One region of the Turicibacter sanguinis genome, then DNA from elsewhere that is predicted to be linked to it. Evidence: riboswitches for the same ligand, from Rfam matches in the RefSeq annotation. Region 1 holds a riboswitch; the other holds the start of a gene.
What was found. A riboswitch is a leader RNA that binds a small molecule or an ion and turns the genes downstream of it on or off. The one in region 1 is predicted to bind thiamine pyrophosphate.

Region 1 (7,517 bases):
AAAGATTATATGTTCTTTAAAGATGAGAATTTAAACTATGTTATCGCGAATCAAAGTTATTTAGACTTTGTCGGTCTTAAGGAGAATGAGCTAATAGGATTAAATGATTGGGATTTAGTGCGTAAGGGAATTCTTTCTGAAGAATTATATTATCAATGTAAATGTGGAGATAATGATACTTTATTACACGGTTCTTACTCAGGCGTTGAAGTATTTTTAGGACGCTCTTATCAGGTACTAAAACAAAAGGTAAATCAAGGCGTGTTATGTGTAGCCAAGGATATAACAGAAATAATCAATATGACTAAATTATCAGTAGAAGATTCCTTAACTCAAATGTATAATCGCCGAAAATTTAATACCGTTTATAATAATATCTTTGAAGATTCTAAATATAATTACTATTTAGTATTAATAGAATTCAGTAATCTTGATTTAATTAATACTTTATATGGCTATCAACAAGGTGACGAATATTTAAAAATATTATCAAAAATCCTTTTAAATTATTCAGAAGAGCTATTTTTCAGATTAGATGGAAGTATCTTTTGTTCTCTTACGGATAAAAATCAAAAAAATCTTGAAAAGTTTATTAGTCATATTTTTTCTGACCTAGATCAAATTAACATCACACCAAAAATAACGATTAATGTCGGTGCCTGTCAAATAGATAGAACAACTTCAAAGGAAATTAATTATAATAAAGCTTCTCATTTTTTAAATGAATCTAAAAAAATAGGACAAAATCAATGTATCATTGACGGCGAATTATATCTTAAGAAATAAAATTGAATCAAAATAAAGACCTACATTTAATTATCTCTAATTAAGTGTAGGCCTTTTTATTAAACTTATTACATCAATCATATTATTTTTGTTTTCCTTCTTTATTAAATAATTGTTTAACTCTAATCTCTGTTACAGCCATTGAAATTAATACAATCACAACTAACTCCAAAACATTAATCATCACAACCTCAAAAGGACTCAGTAATCGAATATATGAATTTAATATAATCCCAATCACAAGAGCAATTGCCCCCATACTAACTAACATCACACCAAAAACTTTATTCGCAAACTGCCATGATTCTTTTGTTTGTAAAACTGATCTAACTCGATATCCAAACCTTCGTATATCTTGGTCTGACTCTAAAACATTAACCACACCAATTAACATCGAAAGTAATCCAACAATAAACACAGAAAACTCTAGCATAACCCCTACCTCCTTTAAAATCAATATATTTCCATTACATTATACCACGAGAATGGACCTAACCCTTAAATACTTTCAAATTCAAACAAAAAAGCACGCCTTAGCGTGCCTTCACAACCATAAAACCATATGAATCCAAACTTACTGTCTCATCAAATGACAAAATCTGATTTCCATACAACTCATGAACTTCCTTATTTTTTAGCTCAGGGATTAATGGAATCGTTATGTGATAAGGATTATTATTAATAATAAAATAAATACTATGATGTTCATCAAACTTTCTATAAATTAACGTATTTTGATGATGATAAATAAACTCTAAGTTCCCAGAATACTCTTTTCTTAACTCAATACAACGCTTTAAATGCGTAAAATAAGGCATCTCACAAGCAGCGTCAGTCCAAATCATACACTGACGTGAACGAGTATCATTATCCCCCTCAAGTCCCACTTCAGATCCATAAAAAATACACGGAGACCCTATTAACGAATAAAGTAATAAATAAGCGAGCTTGATTTTACCTTCACATCCATCAGCTAAAGTAGCAAGACGTGGTGTATCATGACTATCGAGTAAATTAAACATTACGTCATTCACATTAGCAGGATATCGATAAAGTGCCTCAACAATTGTATCAACAAAACCTTGATCATCGATATGATTGGTCGCCACAAACTCTAAAATAGCTTTCGTTAATGGATAATTCATTACCGCATCAAATTGATCGCCTAAAAGCCAGGCATAAGAATCATGCCAAGTCTCTCCTACAATATATAAATCGGGATTCGCCTCTTTAACAGCCTTTCTAAAATCACGCCAAAAGTCATGAGAAATCTCATTGGCAACATCAAGTCGCCAGGCATCAATCCCAAACTCCTTAATCCAATACAATGCGATATTAATTAAATATTGTTTTGCCTCTTTATGATTTGTATTAATCTTTGGCATATACGGTGTGAAGCTAAAAGTTTCGTACGTTCCGATAATCGGAGCCCCTTCCTCATCAACAACTGGAAACTCATGAATGAAGAACCAGTCTTTGTATACTGACTGCTCACCATTTTTCACAACATCTTGCCACTGAGGTGAATGATATCCCATATGATTAAGCACTGCATCAAGCATCACTTTCATTCCACGCTGATGAGCTTCATTTACTAACGTTTTAAAAATAGCATCATCTCCAAAATGAGGATCAATTTTATAATAATCCACCGTATCATACTTATGAGTAGACGGTGATTCAAAAATCGGAGTTAAATAAAGTCCATTAATTCCAAGCTCTTGCAGATAATCCAACTTATCCACAATTCCTTGCAAGTCACCACCATAAAAAGAATCAATCGTCACTTCCCCCTCTCCCCAAGGAAGAACATTCTCAGGACTAATTGAATCATCTCCATTTGCAAAACGTTCAGGAAAAATTTGATACCACATCGTATCACGTACCCAATCTGGTGCCTTAAATACGTCTTCAGCATTTAAATACGGAAATGCAAAATAACTATTAACATCCTTCTTAATTACTTCATCCTCAACACTAAAAAATCCACGCTCAATAAATAATAATTCTTCTATCCCATCATTTAAAATAAATCCATATTTAAAACGACGATACGTTGGCTTGATTTCAATAAACCAGTAATCAAACTCTGATGTTGAATGTTGTTTTATCATTGGCGTTGATTTTAAGCACCATTCATATTCACCTTTCTCATTAGGTTGCCAATCATATGGATCATTTCCAAGTAACTTGACTAACTTTATATCATTTTTAGCACTTCTTAAACGGATATGAAGCGTTTCTTTGTCATATGCATAAGCATACGCACTTTTTGCACGGTGGTAAATTGCTTGTTTAATCATTTTTAGCTGCCCCCTTCTTACTTCTTCATTATACAAAAAAGAGTCCTCATATTCATCGTACTGCCAATGAGAAATGAAGGGCTAAAATTTATATTAAAGACCTTTTAAAAGTAAGACTTTCTCACAAATGATTCTCACCAGTTAATAAATAAGCGTCTTTATACATCCGATTTCGTACATAAAACTTTATAACTGATTCATATAAACATTCATCATACAATAAGTTAGACATTCCCTGTTCCTTATATTTCGTAATTAAATCTTGAAGTTCATCAAGCTGTGACTTATCCCCATTTTCACAAAGCGTTAAGATTTGTGAGGTAATTGTATCCTCAATCACCAAAGGCTCATCCGACTGATTCAATCGATTTAACATAAAAGTCTGACCCTCCTGTGCCTCCTTCAAAAACTCCAAACGATTCAACTTCTTCATATAAGTCACAGAGCGCTCATACTGTCTAAGTGCGCGCTCAGTACTCCCTACCTTATAACAAAGTACCGCCTTAAAATGATAAAAGCCAATCAACCCAATTAAATTTCCCTCATCCAAATAAGTTTGATACGACTTTTCAGCAAATTCAAATGCTTCATAGTAACTCGACAACTTATAATAAGCCATCGCCAAATACAAAAGAGAATGCCCTGTTGTTTCATAATTAGTAGACTTTAATAACAAATCGCGTGCTAAGGTCGCATCGCGATAATAAAGCAACTGATCTAACCCTAAATAAAAATAATACTTAAATCGTTGATGATTCGTTAATAAATGCTCAATAGATTGAATCATCATCAATACCTCATCAAACTTATCACGCTCAGATGTTGAACAAAACTTCGCAAAATGGACTAAATAATAGTCAACAATCAAAGGAGAATGAATAAACTTATCCTCTTGCTTTACTAATCGTTCAAAAATCTCACCAGACTTCACAAAACCATTTAAATTCAGTTCATCAAAAAACTCATCAATTAACTCTCGACTTTCTCTTAAAAAATTTGAATCGCTATAGTATCTAATATCAAGCTCATCAAACAAAGACTCAATAATATCAAGACTTGGGACAACCTCCCCATTCTCAATCTTACTCAAATAAGAAGGCACACAAATCCCCTGTGCTAAATGTTGCTGACTCATATTTTGACGAATTCGATTTACCTTAATTAATGAACCAAGCAACGTTAAATTCTGCTTCTCTAATAATCCATTTAAATCTCGCATCAGTCATCCCTCAATTTTAATAGTATTAACTCTAGTATACATGATAAACAAAAAAAGAGACTTCATAAACATGAAGTCTCTCATAAATTCTTATTAATCTCTTAATTAGAAGTTTACAACAACATTTTGAGCTTGAAGTCCGCGTTGTCCTTCAGCAGTTTCAAATGTTACTTTTTGTCCTTCTTCAAGACGTTTGAATCCGTCAGCTTTAATTGCTGAGAAGTGAACGAATACGTCGCTTCCGTTTTCTGCAGTGATAAATCCAAATCCTTTTTCTTCGTTAAACCATTTAACTGTACCTTTCATATTGGTACCTCCTAAAATTTTATTTCTGTAATGAAAGTAAAAAAATTCACGTATTATTACAGATTACATTGAGTGGTAGAATATAATCTCTAATAACATGTGAATTTCATGATTTTTAAAAGCTATAGACAACTACTTAACATACTCTTATTATATACCCTCTCATACATAATGTCAACAGTATCCTAAATTTATTATCTTAAAATTTATTTTTTACATTCTCCGAATTAAATAGTATTATTCATCTACATAAAAAAGAGCAATCTGATTAAAATTGCTCTTTTTCTAATTTTTTATACTGATGCAGCTGTTTCACTTGAAGGAGTCACTACTTTTTCTTTTTGTATACGAACTAATTGATTCGCGTAACGTTTATATAAAACAACTAAGATAATAGCACTCAAAATATATGATGCTAAAACAAATGGTGTATTATAACCAACTGAATATACAACTGGATTCATTCCTTCTGGTGCATAGTCTGCGAAGAATACGACACCTGAAATAATATGGCACACTAATCTTGCAATTGAACCGATTCCTGTGGCAAGCCAAATATAAAGACTACGTTGCCCCACTTCAACCACATTGACCTTACTTGCAAAGAATCCTGCAAATCCTAGTACTGCATATGGTAACGGATAATCAAATAACACTTGAATTGGGTGCATGATATAAGCTCCCGTTAGCAATTGTAACAATCCCATTGTAAATCCACTTAAAAATCCCGCTACCCACCCATAGCGAAATGCAATAACGGCAAGTGGTACTAATGAAATTGAAATTGATCCTCCAAATGGCCAGAACCATCCTGAATAAATGTTAGCTACATAGTCAAGCACGAATGCTAAGGCAACTAAGATACTCATTTCCACTAATTTTTTCGTTTTTGAATTTTGCATAAAAAAATCCTCCCTGTTATAAGGAGGCTTTACGGCTTAATTAAAAGTATAAGAATATAATTTTATTAAAATAGCATTTAATAAAAATTCTGTCTACTTCCCTCCGCTAGTCCTAACTAGTTCAGGTTCAAAGGGTTATGTATCGCTACACTCTCAGCCGTAAGGCACCCCTAGTATCATTAACACTTTTAACTTAACACATATTTCCTATTCGGTCAAATAAAACAACTCGACAAAACTATAACTTATCATACTCTGATAAAATCTTATGATGTGCAGCTACAAGTGGATACTCATGTAAACTTGTAGAACTTATCCACAATCCACTATTTTCTGCCACCTCATCACTCAAGGTAATATCCGTTGTTACTTTAACTGAATAACTTTCCATTTCCCAAATTCGATGTGAAAAAACATGATTAAATGTTCCAATCGCTTGAATGGACTCAACATTTTTACAAACTGGGGATAACTTTTCTAACAAGAACTCAGCAGGTTCTAGCGTCCCATCATATTCAAAACTCATAAACTCATAAAAATTTGCTAGCAGTCCTTTATCCGGTCGCTTATTTACCAAATACTCACCGTATTGGTTTTCAACAATGGCCACTACTAACTTAGTTTTAACTTGAGCATTCGCCTTAGTTTTAACAGGTAATAAATCATCAATCCCTTGTTTAAAAGCCTGGCAATGTTTTTGAACTGGACATTCCAAACACTTAGGAGATTTAGGTGTACAAATTGTCGCTCCAAGCTCCATTAATCCTTGATTAAAGGCACTTGGATCCTCATGACTTATCACGTCAGTCACCACAGATTCAAAAACTTTACGAGTTTTAGGTTTCGCAATATCCTCAAAAATACAACAAACTCGACTCATTACTCGAAAAACATTCCCATCAACCGCAGGAGCCGGGATACCAAAAGCAATACTACTAACAGCCCCCGCTGTATAAGGACCAACGCCTTTTAACTTTAAAATTTCTTCATGAGTCGTTGGAAACCCACCCATCGCTTCAATCATCTTTGCGCTCTCTTGTAAATTACGAGCACGAGAATAATACCCCAATCCTTCCCATGCCTTTAACAATGTTTGCTCATCCGCCTCTGCCAACTCCTTTGTGGTTGGAAAAAGCTTCATAAAACGTTCATAATACGGAATCACTGTAACAACCTGAGTTTGTTGTAGCATAATCTCTGAAACTAAAATACGATACGGATCACGATTAATACGCCAAGGCAAATCACGCTTCACAATATAATACCAATCAATTAAATCCTTTTGAAATTGTTCTATATTTAAATGCTCTATATAATTTTGAGTCATCTTAATCACCTACTTATAATATTAGTCTATCAGATACACTCTGAATTTAAACACAATATACTACAAAATTCGCATTTTAAACAAAGAAAAAGCACCTGGCAGGAAACCGGTGCTTTTTAAATTTTGTAGGAATTAAATGATAAATTGTAGCATTTTTACCCCAACTACAATTACCTTTAATAAAGATTATATCTATTTTCAACACAAAATGCTAGTCTTAATTACTCACAAATACTGACAACAAATGATTTTATCTTGCAAAATTCCATAATTAATACTATAAATTTAAGCATTAGACGAATTGTCAATACAAATGCGACAGTTTCTCATGAAATAGCTCGAATGAAGTTTTCCACCCTAAACATTTTCGTGGTCGATGATTAATGAGGCAGAGTGCCTCATTAATCTCTTCGTCACTGACTCGTGCTAAATCTGTCTTCTTCGGGAAAAACTCTCGAAGAAGACCATTGGCATTTTCATTACTTCCTCTTTGCCAAGACGAATAGGCATCTGCGAAGTAAACAGGAACCTTTAAATCAGCTTCTACTTTGGAATAACAAGCAAACTCTTTTCCTCGATCAACCGTATAAGTTTTAAAGGTGTCTTTAGGAAAGAGTTTATATAACTCACTAATCGCTCGGTACATTTCTGTTGCTGAGCGATTTTCTATTTTA
Region 2 (7,517 bases), 800 kb from region 1:
TGTCACTTCTCCATCAACGTACAATAAATCATCTGCACAATCATCCAAATGACCACCTTTAATTAAGATATGTCCTTTATAAAAGGATGCAATCTTTTTAGCGGCTAAAACCATTTCTTCTTTTGACTGAATGTTAAATCCACATAAACACTCAGCTTCTTGTAAATTTGGCGTAATCATTGTAGCCAGTGGCATCAATTTTTTAATTAAGACGCTCATTGCTTCTTCATTTAATAAGCGACTTCCACTCGTAGAAACCATCACAGGATCAAGAACAATAGAAACAGCTGGATACTCCATTAACTTTTCGACAATTGCTTCAATAATAACTGAAGATGAAACCATTCCAATCTTTACACTATCCGGTACAATATCCGTAAAAATAGCATCCAATTGAGCACGTACCATCTCAGGGCTCACTTCTTCAACCATTGTAACTCCTAATGTATTTTGCGCTGTTAATGCCGTAATCGCACTCATTCCATAAACACCGTGTGCGCAAAACGTCTTTAAATCCGCTTGAATTCCAGCACCTCCACTACAATCTGATCCCGCAATACTTAACACTTTTTTCATAATACCCAATCCCTTTTTAAGTTTTTTGCAGCTTGCGTTATATCATCTGACGCTAAAATAGCTGATACGACTGCGACTCCACAAATTCCGCTACCAGTTAACTCGTCCACATTATCTTCATCAATTCCCCCAATCGCAACGACTGGAAGATTCACAGCCTCGCAAATTTCTTTTAATACCTGTAGGGGAACATGTTTCGCATCCTTTTTGGTGTCAGTAGAAAATACAGCACCAACACCTAAGTAATCCGCACCTTGTCTTTTGGCAATTTGAGCTTGTTCAACAGTTTGAACTGATACTCCAAGTATTTTTTCTTCACCTACTAACTTTCTAACTTCATCCGCAGGTAAATCATCTTGGCCAATATGGATTCCATCTGCATCAGACTGAATCGCCACCCAAACGTTATCGTTAATCATAAAAGGAACTTTATACGTTGTAGTCAATTCCTTTAACTCTAAAGCTTTTAATAAAAACTCTTCATCGCTTAAATTCTTTTCTCTTAATTGAACCATGGTCACACCACCTTTAAGTCCTGCTTCAACTTGTTCAACTAATGATTGATCTTTAGTCCAATGTCGGTCAGTCACTAAATATAGACTTAAATCTTGCTTATTTAGTTTCAATCTTCATTCCTCCTTCAAGAATGGTTTCATTTAATGTGCTCATTGCATCAATTAAATGCATTTTAAAACTTGAAGTTCCTTCACATTTGGTTGCTGCGATTTCTCCACATAATCCCATTGCACAAATTGCAGTAACTGTTGCCTCTATTACCTGATTTGGATTAGCTCCACAATATGCTCCAATCACCGCAGTTAACATACAGCCTGCCCCTGTAATTTTAGACATTAACGGATGCCCATTTCGAATCATAAAAACTTGGTTTATATCTACTACTAAATCAATAACACCACTGATGGCAATCACAGCACCTGTTTTTTCACTTAATGTTCTCGCCATTTCGATTACTGAATCTATGTTTTTATCAGTGACTAAATCGGCTGCACTAGCATCTACCCCAAGTGTCTGACCTGTTCCAGCCGCTAACGTCTTAATCTCAGAAATATTCCCACGAATAACTGAGAACTTCACCTCTTTAATCAATCGTTCGACTGTTTCAGTCCGAAGTGTCGATGCTCCAGCCCCAACTGGATCTAAAATAACCGGATGATTTAATTGATTTGCTTTTTTACCAGCCGTAATCATTGCCTCAATTGTACGCGAATTTAAAGTTCCAATATTAATGACAAGACTTTGACAGATCGTCGTAATCTCTTCAACTTCAGTCATTTCATCTGCCATGATTGGAGATCCACCACAAGCTAAAATAATATTGGCACAGTCATTAACGGTCACATAATTCGTGATATTGTGTACAAGTGGTGTTTGGTTTTGAACATTCTTTACGATTTTTTTTAACATTAAAATTCCCCCCATCATCAAAAAAGGGATGGACCATAGGCCCATCCCTTACATCAAAACGATATACGTTAAAATTCCAGTACATTCCCTACGTTGGCATTATCCAAATCAGGTTATAGGTCGACGCTCCATTTCGCATCCTCTCAGCCGGCTTGGGCCAGCTCCCTTTCCATATTTAATTATACTTAACTTTATCATACGACTTAAACTCCGTCAACAACATAACTCTAAAAATCAAAATGAGCATCAGGTTCAGTCCAATGGTGACTAAAACGAACATACTATCCTTTGGCTCCGACGAATAAAATACAAGATATAAAAGAGGGAGTTGCAACACATATAAAGGAAGTGAAAGTTGCTTCACTAACTTAAATACCTTTGATTTGAATTGAACCTTCATCAACACGACCATAATGCCTAGTACACTAGCAATCGGTAATAAAAAGTTCCAACTAATAGAAAGCAACAATAAAATCCCACAAATTAAACTCAGATTTAATAAATGCTTTCTTAATATCATAAATACAACTTTTTGATAACGTGCAACCCACATCCCAACCATAACAAAGATCCCTGGCCACCCAGCTAACAAACCAAATAGACTCAAAATTTTTATATTTTGTGTGAATCCCATTAATAAATAAAACACAAACAACGTCACAATCAAAGACGCCTGACTTCCATCTAAAAACTGTCCCATTATCGTATGCTGTAAGATTTTAAACAACGAAACTTCCTCACCAAGATAAACCTGAACCAATCCCATTAAAACGTTACCTGATACAAACATCAAAAACAAGCGTATTGCCCTTTGAAATATTCTCTTTTTAATCAATCGATTTGCTTGAATTGAAAAATTCCTAAATTCTACCCCCACCAAAAACAAATAAACAGCTAAAGCGCCAGTTCCTAGGGTTTGAAGAAACTGAAGTATTAAATCAGGATGGCTCACTCGTTCAATCACTTGGTGAAACAAAATTAAAATCAGACAGACGCCTTGAATACATTCAATATTCGATTTATTTAAAAATGCATAGCTTCCGCGGCCATAAAAATATGATTTATATGCCAAAAGCACTGGCATCAAAAATGCTACAAACATAACTAAAATCGTTGAGCTACTTATATTTAGAACCATAATCCACCTCTTTTCTCACATTATATAACGAACAAAAATTATTGTAAAAACAATCTATCCGACAAAAATTATTCAAAACAAAAACCATGTCGAGCGACATGGTTTTATTTTAATGTTGATAATATTAGTTATCCTTTAGGGTTATGCCTTGGTTTAGCGTCACTCTCAGCCTTTTATTTAATCCAGCTTCGAGCGACAATCTTTCTATAAAGTCTCCTAATGCTACTAAACTCATAAACCGAGTTTTGAGCATTAGCTACGACTTTTACGCAAGATTACCCGTCACTCTCAGCTTTTTATTTAATCCAGCTTCGAGCGACAATCTTTCTATAAAGTCTCCTAATGCTACTAAACTCATAAACCGAGTTTTGAGCATTAGCTACGACTTTTACGCAAGATTACCCGTCACTCTCAGCCTTTTATTTACCTGATGATCCGAGTGCTCCTGTTCCGCGTTCTGATTCGATTTTTAATAAGTCTTCGTAGCTGATTTCTTCAATCGCCATTTTCGGAACTTCAACCATCATACACTGTGCAATTGCTTTTTCATATGGATAAACGATGCAATCTTCAAAGTTTTGTGCGACACTTTCCTTTGCGATCACTAGACGTTTATTATTATGATTCGTCATCGGAACGAACCATTCTCCACGGTATCCAGAATCTACCACTCCGCAGCGCTGTCCGATTCCTTTTGTTCCTGTTGAGCCGCGTTCTTTTAAAATTGCCACATAATCTGTTGAGAATGCTGATGCTAATCCTGTTGGGACTAACTTCGTTTCATGCGGTTCAAACGTGATAAAATCTTCTTCAAAGCACGCATACACATCAAACGCACCGTCTTCTAGGCGTTTTGATGGAATGATTGCGGATGGTTTTACCTTCGCAAAATTAATTTTTAACATGTAAATTCACTCCTAAAAATCTTCTAGCAAGCACACTTGCCCCTTTTCCAATGACTGTGCAACATTAATAATGCGTTGGTTGCTACTACCACGGAACCTAAGTTTTAAATTTTTCAACTCTTGAATAAATGGACCATCGACTAAAACATCGCAATACATAAGGATTGCCTTTGTTTTAGGATGTGCCATAATTTCCTCAAATGTATATCCTGAATAAATCCAAATATTTTGATTTGTTTCAGATTTTATACGTTGAATTAAATGCAACAAATCATTATCGCGCACCTGATCCATCGGCTCTCCGCCTAAAATCGTCACACCCGCTACATTTGGATTTTTTAAATGCTTAATAAAATCATCCTCAACTTCTTTCGTCCAAGCATGACCATACTTAAAATGTTGATAATCTCTATTAAAACATCCCGGACAACCATGAGTACACCCTGATACAAATAAACTCGAACGAATCCCTACACCGTTAGCTGTATCAAACTTTCGAATCTGTGCATAGTTCATTCAATTCACCACTTTTCAACAAAATTTAATCTGTTATTAGTGTATCACAATATTCATTATACTAATAATTATGTACTCTTAAAAGGGGATGCCTTCAAAAGACATCCCCTCTCATTATTATTCTTCACAAATTAACTCAAATATTTCTTCTTTTGAACTAGCATTTAATAATTTTTCTCTAAAGTCCTCGTGAATGAGTTTTCGCGAAAGAGCGGCTAGTGCCTGAAGATGTAAATCGGCTTCATGTCCTTCAATGGCTAGCATAAAGATTAAATGAACCTTTTCTCCATCAATCGCATCATAATCGATTCCCTGTTTCGATACTCCTATCCCAATGCAACACTGCTTCACATACTTTGATTTCGCATGAGGAATTCCGATTCCAAATCCAATGCCTGTATTTCCTTCAGATTCACGTTTATATAAATCTTTTTTAAATTTTTTAACGTTTTTAATATAACCATTTTGATTTAATTGTGTTGCCATCTCTTCAAATAATTCATCTTTTGTTTGAGCCTGTAAATCCAAATTAATGTTCTCTAACTTAATTAACTCTGCTAGCATCGCTTTTCTCCACCCCTATTATTTTTTTAACAATCGTTGACGATATCCTCCATAGATAATAGCTCCCACTAATGAACCAATAAAAATAGCTAATACCCATTGGAAAGCACCTGTTACGACTGGTAAAACTAAGAATCCACCATGAGGAGCTGGAACTTGTACTTTCATTAAATAAGTTAAAACAGCTGAGATAGCAGAACCAAACATTAACATTGGAATCACACGTAATGGATCTTTGGCTGCAAACGGAATGGCACCTTCTGTAATATGAGTAAATCCTAGAATATAGTTAACGAGTCCAGCTGCTCTTTCTTCTTCATCAAATGCATTTTTAAATAAGGTTGTTGCTAAAGCAATCACAAGTGGTGGTGTAATACAAGCAGCCGAAACACCCGCCATAAAGTAATAATTTCCTTGGGCTAAAAGCATGGTTCCTGTTACATAAGCCGCTTTATTAACAGGTCCTCCAAAGTCAAAAGCACACATACATCCAATTACAATTCCTAAAAGAATGGCATTACTATCTTGAAGATCTGCCAACCAACTCATAACAGCATTATTAATTGCTGCGACTGGTTCCCCTAAGAAAAGCATTAACATTCCCGTTAACAATACCCCAATAATCGGTAAAATAAAAATGGATTTTAAGCCTTCAAATTGGCGTGGAAGACCTTTTAATAAATGGATTAAACCAAGAACTAAATACCCAGCAAAAAACCCAGCCACGATTCCTCCAATGAATCCGGCACCCGTATCATTTGCAATCATCCCACCAACAAACCCAGCAATTAACCCTGGGCGCCCAGAAATTGAAGACGCAATATACGCTGTAAAGACTGGCACAATAAATCCAAACGCAACGCCCCCAATTTGTTTTAGCATCGCCGCGAACTGGTTATACGTTTCATGAGTTGGATCCGCAGAATGGATTCCCCACAAGAATGAAATAGCAATTAAAACACCACCTGCTACAACAAGTGGTAGCATATGAGAAACCCCGTTCATCAAATGTTTATAAATACTGTGTCCAACGCCTTGCTTTGCAACAGGTTCTTCTTTACTTGAATGAGTTGGTTTACTTCCACCTTTAATCGGAGCAGTTTCCGCTAAAATTTGTTCAACTAAATATTTCGCTTTATGAACTCCATCTTTTACAGATACTTCGATGACACGTTTTCCAACAAAACGATCAACTCTCGCATCCTTATCACAAGCAATAATAACGCCAACTGCTTCTTCGATATCTTGAGGTGTTAACTCATTTTCAACGCCAACTGCTCCATTTGTTTCAACCTTAATTTCTACTCCTAATTCTTTTGCTGCCTTTTTCAACGCTTCTTCCGCCATATAAGTATGCGCAATTCCCGTTGGACATCCTGTAACAGCTACAATTTTCTTCATACACGTACCCCTCCGTATTTTAGATTTATATTTTAATAGAGACTCCTTTTCACAACGATTAAACTTTGTGAGATTATCTCTAAGTAATGCCTTGACTCAGTAAAACGAATTTTTCCCCACTAGAGGAGAATAGCTAAGAGCCTTTTGGCTACTTAGCATGGGGGCCCGCCCCATTAAAGGATGATAACTAAGAGCCTTTCGGCTACTTAGCATGGGGGCCCGCCCCATTAAAGGATGATAGCTAAGAGCCTTTCGGCTACTTAGCATGGGGGCCCCACTAGTATCTGCGTAACATTTATTTCTTTCATGTAAGCTTTATATTCATTAAAATCACCTAGTCCGTAAGACTGTGCAACATTCGCTCCTACGGCCGATCCTTTTTTCAAAGCAAGCTCAACATTCGTCTTCCACTCACTCAAAAACGCCGCCAAACAGGCATCTCCTGCACACGCCGAGCTCACAAGTTTTACCGGTTTTGCTTCACAGAAATACATTTTTTCACCATTGAAAAAATACATCCCCCTCTCACCAAGCGTCAGTAAAATATTTTGAGCCCCTTCTTGGTATAAAAACGTCAAAGCTTCTTTTATATCGTTTTCCGTCTCAAGCGTTAATCCAAAAATATCTGCTAACTCTTCATCATTTGGCTTAATCAACTTAGGTCGATACTTCAGTAAATCTTTTAACTTCTTAGAACTGATATCGAGTACGACCTCAATATCTTGAGCCTGACAAAACTTTATAATCTCATCATAATAACTTTCATCAATACTTGGTGGTAAACTACCACTAATCACAAGCGTCTCGCAATCTATTGCATATCTAAGTTCCTCTAACAACTCCTGTTGGACACCCAAATTAATAAAAGGCCCCTTATTCACAAACTTATACTCTCCATCAGGCACTGTAATAAACGTATTAATTCTTGTATTTTCTTCAATCCAACACGGTCGAACTACAATCTCTCTTTTCTTTAATTCATCCACAATATA

Region 2: it holds a riboswitch for thiamine pyrophosphate, as region 1 does, so the genes downstream of both, thiM (hydroxyethylthiazole kinase) here and thiT (energy-coupled thiamine transporter ThiT) in region 1, are expected to answer to the same signal.

The regions. Positions count from the first base shown of each region.
Region 1 is NZ_CP053187.1:1,200,755-1,208,271, reverse strand. It holds gene HLK68_RS05895 (sensor domain-containing diguanylate cyclase) at 1-786, shown strand, start outside; gene HLK68_RS05890 (SdpI family protein) at 869-1,219, opposite strand; gene HLK68_RS05885 (glycoside hydrolase family 13 protein) at 1,320-3,089, opposite strand; gene HLK68_RS05880 (helix-turn-helix domain-containing protein) at 3,211-4,308, opposite strand; gene HLK68_RS05875 (cold-shock protein) at 4,414-4,614, opposite strand; gene thiT (energy-coupled thiamine transporter ThiT) at 4,908-5,516, opposite strand; TPP riboswitch at 5,598-5,698, opposite strand; gene mutY (A/G-specific adenine glycosylase) at 5,755-6,843, opposite strand; gene HLK68_RS05860 (IS30 family transposase) at 7,148-7,517, opposite strand, start outside.
Region 2 is NZ_CP053187.1:402,427-409,943, forward strand. It holds gene thiD (bifunctional hydroxymethylpyrimidine kinase/phosphomethylpyrimidine kinase) at 1-576, opposite strand, end outside; gene thiE (thiamine phosphate synthase) at 573-1,202, opposite strand; gene thiM (hydroxyethylthiazole kinase) at 1,189-2,001, opposite strand; TPP riboswitch at 2,069-2,179, opposite strand; gene HLK68_RS02120 (hypothetical protein) at 2,177-3,139, opposite strand; gene HLK68_RS02125 (dUTP diphosphatase) at 3,559-4,044, opposite strand; gene nrdG (anaerobic ribonucleoside-triphosphate reductase activating protein) at 4,057-4,560, opposite strand; gene HLK68_RS02135 (PTS sugar transporter subunit IIA) at 4,678-5,124, opposite strand; gene HLK68_RS02140 (PTS fructose transporter subunit IIC) at 5,143-6,525, opposite strand; gene HLK68_RS02145 (1-phosphofructokinase family hexose kinase) at 6,786-7,517, opposite strand, start outside.